Regions from separate parts of the Aminobacter aminovorans genome, predicted to be linked through region 1. Evidence: riboswitches for the same ligand, from Rfam matches in the RefSeq annotation. Region 1 holds a riboswitch; the other holds the start of a gene.
The links. A riboswitch is a leader RNA that binds a small molecule or an ion and turns the genes downstream of it on or off. The one in region 1 is predicted to bind cobalamin.
Positions count from the first base shown of each region.

Region 2: another riboswitch for cobalamin. It lies ahead of bluB (5,6-dimethylbenzimidazole synthase); the one in region 1 lies ahead of DY201_RS13310 (CbtB domain-containing protein).

Region 1 is NZ_UFSM01000001.1:2,702,865-2,706,748, forward strand. Features, by position in the region: gene DY201_RS13295 (methyltransferase family protein) at 1-112, opposite strand, end outside; gene DY201_RS13300 (acetyltransferase domain-containing protein) at 109-1,107, opposite strand; gene DY201_RS13305 (gamma-glutamylcyclotransferase) at 1,229-1,918, shown strand; cobalamin riboswitch at 1,986-2,182, shown strand; gene DY201_RS13310 (CbtB domain-containing protein) at 2,218-2,394, shown strand; gene DY201_RS13315 (CbtA family protein) at 2,411-3,190, shown strand; gene cobU (bifunctional adenosylcobinamide kinase/adenosylcobinamide-phosphate guanylyltransferase) at 3,183-3,692, shown strand; gene cobO (cob(I)yrinic acid a,c-diamide adenosyltransferase) at 3,692-3,884, shown strand, end outside.
Region 2 is NZ_UFSM01000001.1:1,848,797-1,852,680, reverse strand. Features, by position in the region: gene DY201_RS09055 (outer membrane beta-barrel protein) at 1-1,406, shown strand, start outside; gene bluB (5,6-dimethylbenzimidazole synthase) at 1,403-2,137, opposite strand; cobalamin riboswitch at 2,185-2,370, opposite strand; gene galU (UTP--glucose-1-phosphate uridylyltransferase GalU) at 2,433-3,320, opposite strand; gene DY201_RS09040 (lytic murein transglycosylase) at 3,568-3,884, shown strand, end outside.

The DNA of each region.
Region 1 (3,884 bases):
TGATCCACGGCAAGGGATAGAGCAGTCCGAGAACCGCCGCCACCACGATCGCTGCGAGGTAGAGGATCGGCGGCCATGGCACCTTGCTGGGGGCGGCGTTTGGATTGGTCACTGCGCTCCTCCTGGTATGGTCTGATTTTCGGTGCTTGTCGTGCACATGGCGGCGGTCTGCCCGACATGGGCTTTCAACTCCGGGCTCTGGTCGGAGGCATAGAGCCGATCGAACGAATCATCCTTCTGCAACTCGTCGAGCATGCAGACACAGTAGCGCGAGCAGAAATCGGTGTCGCGGCTCTGCTCGCAGGAAAGCTGGCAGGATTTCAGGAAAGTGACCTCGCGGGTTTCGACAGGGGCCGGGAAGACCTGGGCGAAGAGCCAGACCAGCGAGATCATCACCGGCTGGTGGATGAGGTAGAAGGCAAGGCTGTGGCGACCGAAGAAGGAGAGGGGCCGCGACCAGGCGCCGGGCTGAAGCCGCGCCATCTTTTCGATCAGGCCTGCCCTGAGCGCAAGTCCGGCGACACCGATGCCGGCCAGCACCGCGCCGAAGAAGGGAAACAGCGGGACGAAATCGTTGGAGCGGGGGTTGGCCATTGAAAGGCCGATCCAGACCAGAGCCGGGTGATTGAACGCCTCCGAGCGCAGATAGTGGGGTGCGACGACCACCAAAGCGGCGACGATCAGCGTCAGTACCGGCGGGACGCGCAGGAAGGCGAGGCCAAGCACGCTGGCGAGCGCGATATGATGCAGGATGCCGAAGAAGATGAAGGTGTCGGGCGTGGCGAACCAGGTGGCGACGGTGATCGCCAGTGCCGCCGCTGCCACCATGGCGAGCCGCCTGAAATAGCCGGGCCAGCGGATGCCCTTGGCATGTGCCAGCACCAGGCTGACACCGACGAGGAACAGGAAGCTCGAGGCGATGCAGCGCGCGAACAGCTTCCAGTTGCCATAAGCGGTCATGCCCGGATCGGCGTAACCGAAGAATTCGAGGTCCCAGGCGAAGTGGTAGATCGCCATGGCGATCAGGGCTGCACCGCGTGCGATGTCGATGACCGATACGCGCCGAGAAGTTGCTTTGATCTGGTCGGGGTTCGGTTGCATCGTCATGTTGTTCGCTTCTGCGTTTTCGGGTGTTGCAGCGCCCATGCAGCACTATCATGGTTGAAGCGGGGCGGAAGAGAGCAGAACTGTCTGTCGTGCACAGGGTTAAGCAATTGATGGGGCGGGCATGAGCGGACGAAAGATGTCGCTGACCGAAGAACTGGTGGCGCGTTGCCATCGCGAGGTTGCCGATACGGGCCCTGACCCCGATGCCATGCATCTCGACGACGCCGACTATGAGGCGATGATCGACGAAACGCTTGCCGCGCGCCCCGGCAATGGACCGTTGTGGCTGTTTGCCTATGGATCGCTGATCTGGAAACCCGAGGTGGAGCATACCGACGAAAGGGTGGCGCTGGCGCGCGGCTGGCACCGTTCTTTCTGCATCAACATGACCCGCTGGCGCGCCACAAAGGCTGAGCCCGGACTGATGATGGGCATGGATCGCGGCGGCCAGTGCAAGGGCGTGGCGCTCAGACTGACGGACGGCGACCGCCGCGAGCAGCTCGACAAGCTGTTTCGCCGCGAGATGACGCTGAAACCCTCCACCTACAAGCCGCGCTGGCTGAATCTCGCCACCGATGAAGGTCCGTTGACCGCGCTCGCCTTCGTCATCAACCGCAAAGGCCACGCCTATGCCGGCGCGCTGGGTGAGGACGCGGTGGCGGAGCGACTGGCGACGACATGCGGCCATTGGGGTTCGGCTGCGGACTACCTCTATAATGTGGTCAGCAACCTCGAGCAGCGGGCGATCCACGACCGCCATCTGTGGCGGCTCCAGCACCTTGTGGCCGAGCGAATCGTGGCCCGCGGATGATCGCCGGAACGCCGCTTTCGAGCGCGGCGGCGTCGGAATTTGGTTTGCCGCCCAAGCCATTTGTTTCTATAGTTGCGGCGTCGTCGGTTCCGTTACGGAATCAAGAGGGAATGCGGTAAGGGCCATTTGAAGGTCCGAAGCCGTGGCTGCCCCCGCAACTGTATGCGGTTAGCTCTCCCCAAATGCCACTGAAGCTCGCTTCGGGAAGGCGGGGAAGGGTGCCGATCCGCAAGCCAGGAGACCTGCCGGCGACAGGCACTTATCTCTGTGCCCTCGGGTGGAGGGCGAAAGGACTTACGATGAACACTGTTTCTGCTCTCGGCACCGACGTCACTTCGCAGTCGCGTAGCATGCAACTGGCGCTTGCCGCGCTGCTCGGCCTTTTCGTTGTTGGCTTCCTCGGGTTCTCGCATATGGACGTGGTGCACAATGCTGCCCACGACTATCGCCACTCGATGGCTTTCCCCTGCCACTGACCAAGGCGATCCAACAATGTCGATCTTCAGAAACGTCGTGTTCATCGCGGCGATCAGCGGCCTGTTGGCCGGCGTGGTCCTCGCTGCCCTTCAAACCTATGCAACCGATCCACTAATCTTCAAGGCGGAGACATATGAGAATGCCGGCGGCGGCCATGAGCATGCCGCTGCTGCGCCAGCGGCTGGCACCGAGGCCACAACGCCGGCAGCCGGCACCGAAGCCGCGGCACCCGCGGCGGCTCCCGCTGAAGAAGAGGCAGAGGCCTGGGCTCCCGCCGACGGCGCCGAGCGTTTTGCCTATTCGGCGCTGGCTAACATCGTCAGTGGCATCGCTTTCGCCTTGATCCTTGTCGCCGTTTCCGAATTCGCCGGTGGCATCGCCAACTGGCGCCAGGGCGTATTCTGGGGGTTCGCCGGCTTTGCGGTATTCACGCTTGCGCCGGGCCTTGGCCTGCCACCGGAACTGCCGGCCATGCCGGCGGCCGATCTGGTGTCGCGCCAAATCTGGTGGAGCTCGACGGTGGTTGCAACGGCTGTGGGTCTTGCGCTGATTGCCTTCCGGCAGTCGCTGCCGCTCGCCATCCTTGGCGTGGCGCTGATCGTTGCGCCGCACATCGTTGGTGCGCCGCAGCCGGAAAGCCACGACTCGCCGATCCCCGCCGACCTGCACCACAGCTTCGTCGTCGCCGTCACCATCACCAACCTGGTGTTCTGGACCGTGCTTGGCGCGGCAGTCGGTATGGTGCGCAATCGCTTCATGGGTGCGACGCCAGCGCTGCAAGGCCGCCTTGCCTGAGAAGCTGACTTTCCTGCTCGGTGGCGCGCGCTCCGGCAAGAGCGCGCATGCCGAGCGGCTGATCATGCAGTTTCCTGCGCCGTGGACGTATATCGCCACGGCGCAGGCCTACGACGACGAGATGCGCGAGCGCATTTCGATCCATCGCGGCCGCCGCGGCGAGGGCTGGCGAACGCTCGACGCGCCGCTGGATCTGGTCGGCGCGCTCGCCAGCCTGCCCGATGGCGCCCCTGTTCTGGTCGACTGCCTGACGCTCTGGCTTACCAATCACCTTCTGGCCGATCATGACGTCGAGGCCGAACGTGCGGCGCTCGTCGAGGTGCTGTCGCGTCCGCGCGGGCCGTGGTTCGTGGTCTCCAACGAGGTTGGGCTCGGCATCGTGCCCGACAATGCACTGGCCCGCCGTTTTCGTGATGATGCCGGCAGGCTCAATCAAAAGGTGGCGGCCGTGGCCGAAGAGGTCCTGTTTCTTGTCGCCGGCCTGCCGATGAAGGTGAAATGATGAAGACGATCGACGATCAGGAAGCCGAACGCCACCGCGCCAAGATGGCCAAGCGCAAGGCGGTTCAGGATGCCGAGGTCGCCGGCAAGACCATCGTCGAGAAGGGGCTGCTGATCGTCAACACAGGTCCCGGCAAGGGCAAGTCGACCGCGGCATTCGGTCTGGCGCTGCGCATGCTGGGTTATGGCCAGC
Region 2 (3,884 bases), 850 kb from region 1:
AGCCACCCAACGCCGAAAACGCGACAGGCTCCTCCTCGTTATCCGCTCGTCCGCCCACCACGGCACGCCAGCGTGCCCGCGAAGCGCGCGAGCGGCAGGCCGGCACCACCACGCCGTCGACTGCCGAGAGGCCGGCCGCGCCGGCGACCGACGAAGAGCTGACCACGGGCACCGTGCGCCAGGGAACCGTCGATTCCGAAACCGAGATAGAGAACGGCCCTGAAGCCGAGCGCCAGCGCGCCATCGAAGGCCGCAGGCCGCAGCCGGACGCAAACCCGTTCGAGCCGACCGGCATCCGTTTCGGCACCTTCGTGCTCAAGCCGAGCCTCGAACAGGGCGTCACCGCGACCTCGAACGCCGATTCCAGCTTCGGCGGAAAGTCGGCTGTTCTCTCCGAGACGACGCTCAGGCTGAATGCCGCGTCCGACTGGGAGAGCCATTCCGCCACCATCGACACCTATGGCAACTACCGCAAATCCATCTCCGGCCAGGAGGTCAAGGATCTCAGCGGCGGCATCGATGGGCGCCTGCAGCTTGACCTCGCCAATGACATGCGCGCCTTGGCGCGGCTCGGTTACAGCATGCGCCCGGAATCGACATCGTCGCCGGTGGTCATCTCCGGCACCGCCGAACGGCCGACCCTGCATACACTCAACGGGGCGCTGGGTATCGAAAAGGACGTCGGCAAGCTCCGCTTCGGCGTCACCGGCGAAGTTGTCGACGAAAGCTACAGCGACGCCGAGCTCACTGACGGCACCACGCTGTCGCAAAAGGACCGTGACTCCAGCCTCTACACCGGTAAGGTCCGGCTCGGTTACGAGGTCTCGCCTGCCTTCACGCCATTCGGCGAGATCGAATTCGGGCGCCGGGTCTATGACCTGCGCTTCGACACCGCCGGCTTCGAGCGCTCGTCCAAGCGCACTGGTGCCCGCGCCGGCGTCGAAATCGACATGGGCGAGAAGTTCGGCGGCGAAATATCTGCCGGCTGGATCTCGGAGGACTTCGACGACGACCGGCTGAAGACGGTTTCCGCCGCAACCATTGCCGCCGACCTCAAATGGTCGCCGATGCGCGGCACCATCGTTGGCCTGACCGGCGAAACCCTGGTCGAAGGATCGACCACCGCTGGCGATAGCGGCTCGGTGCTCTACAACGGCCGCCTCAGCGTCGAGCGGCAGATCCGCTCCAACCTGACCGGCTTCCTCGCCGGCGGCGTCGGCTACCGCGACTATGCCAGCTCAAACGACCACGAACTCAGGCTGAGCGCCGAGGCGGGCCTGACCTGGTGGCTCAACCGCTATGCCGGCCTTACCGGCAAACTGCGCCACGAGACCTTCGACAGCACCTTGCCGTCCCGCGACGCCAAGACCAACAGCGTCTTCGTCGGGCTGAAAATCCAACGCTAACCCGATGCAGGCAGGCCGCTGATGCGGGTTGCGGCGGCCTTCAGAGCCTCCTCTCCTTGCCCCGAATACACCTCGCTCATGATCAGATCGGCAAGCGGCAGACGGCGGCCCCAGCCATGCCGCTCGAGGTCGGGCTTGTCGGCAAATTCACTGACATGGCCGACGCAGAGATAGGCCACCGGCACGACGTGATCGGGAATGCCGAGCAACCGCTTCAGCGCCTGGCGCTCGAGGATACTGACCCAGCCGACGCCGACGCCTTCGGAGCGTGCGGCGAGCCAGAAATTCTGCACCGCGCAGACGGTACTGAAGAGATCCATCTCAGGATTGTGCCATCGCCCGAGCGGGGAGCTTTCCGAACGGCTGCGGTCGCAGGTGACGACCAGATTGAGCGGACTTTCGCAGATGCCTTCGAGCTTGAGCTTGCGATAGAGCTCGCGCCGCTCCTCGGCGACCTCAGGCAGTTCCTGCTCACGTGCGGCGACGAACAGATCGCGGACGCGCTCACGCCGTTCGCAATCGCGGATGACGATGAAATCCCATGGCTGCATGAAGCCGACCGATGGCGCATGATGGGCCGCAAGCAGGAGACGCGCCAACACATCGTCGTCGATCGGATCGGGCAGAAAATGGCTGCGCACGTCGCGGCGCGTGAAGATAGCGCGGTAGACGGCATCCTGGGCAGCAAGGTCGAAACGGCCTGAAATGGCATTCAACTGGTCAGCAAGCATCGCATGTCCCCTGGCGAGCATATCGGCTTCCTCCGCCTGACCATGCGGAGGTCGATGTCTGCCGGGCCGGTCTTCTGGCTCGAGTTCAACCCGTCATCGGCGCCTTCCCGTTCGACAAGAACAGTGGCTTTTTGCCGCTACGGTCCCTCTTACAGCGTTGGGCACGCCACGGTCTTGCACCGTGTTCCCGATTCTCCCGCATCGCTGCGGGCACCCGGCAGGATGTTTCTAGCGACAGTGGCCACCGAAAGCCATCGCACTGTGCGTCCAATCCTGACACAGGCGCGACATGCAGCTACTTGCCCTGCTTCATCTCGCCGAGAAGGCCTTCGATGACGCCGGCCATGCTCTTGCTGAGATCGGAGCGCGACAGGGCAAAGGCGACATTGGCCTCGACGAAACCTTCCGGCGAGCCGCAGTCGAAGGTACGACCGCGATAGTGGTAGCCGTAGAAGGATTGCATCTTCTCGAGCTTGAGCATGGCGTCGGTGAGCTGGATTTCGTCGCCGGCACCACGCTCCTGGTTTGCCAGGATGTTGAAGATCTCCGGCTGCAGTATGTAGCGGCCATTGATGAACAGGTTCGACGGTGCGGTGCCCTGCTTGGGCTTCTCCACCATGCCTTCGATCTCGAAGCCGGTGTGGACGGACTTGCCCTTGCCGACGATGCCGTATTTGTGCGCTTCGGCCGGGTCGCATTCCTGGACGGCGATGATGTTGTTGCCGGTCTCGGCATAAAGCTCGACCATCTCGCGCATGCAGCTCTTTTCCGACTGCATGATCATGTCGGGCAGCAGCAGCGCGAAGGGTTCGTCGCCGACAAGTTCGCGTGCGCACCAGACAGCGTGGCCGAGACCGAGCGGCACCTGCTGGCGCGTGAACGAGGTCTGTCCCGGTCCCGGCTGCAGCCGCTGCAGGCGTTCGAGCTGCTCGGTCTTGCCGCGCTGGGCGAGCGTGTCATAGAGCTCGAACTGGACGTCGAAATGGTCTTCGATGACCGCCTTGTTACGCCCCGTGACAAAGATGAAATGTTCGATGCCCGCTTCGCGCGCCTCGTCGACCACGTACTGGATGACAGGGCGATCGACGACAGTCAGCATTTCCTTGGGGATAGACTTGGTGGCAGGCAAAAAACGCGTGCCGAGGCCGGCGACCGGAAAAACTGCCTTGCGAACTCTTTTCATTGCGTGGGCGTCCGATAGAGGGATGTATCGGACGCCAGCTTTGCCACGCCCGAATTGAAGAATACTGAATGCGTTCACATATTCGGTGACAGCGGGCAAGACCATTGATCACGCGATCTTGATTGTCCGAACAGCTAGGTGGACAATCCCTCAAACCGCTTTTCGTTCCCCAAGGGGTCTATGGTAAACTGATTGATAACCGGCATCGGCGATGAATCGTGTTTCTGATCTCTCCAAGGAGGAAAGAATGCCCCTTCGCAAGACCGCCAAACGCCTGGCAAGCGCCGCTGCAATCGCTGGCCTTTCGCTGGCATTGATGCTGCCGGCCGGCCCGGCGGCCGCCGAAGCCGGTTTCCAGCGCTGGGTGGCGAGCTTCCGCTCCGTCGCCGCAGACAACGGAATTTCGGGTTCGACCTATGACCGCGCCTTTCGTGGCGTGACCTCGGCCGACCCGGAAGTGCTCGAAAAGGCCCGCTTCCAGCCAGAATTCACCGCGCCCGTCTGGGATTATTTCGACAACCGCGTCCACGACCAGTCGATCGCAGTTGGCCGCGAGATGGCGCG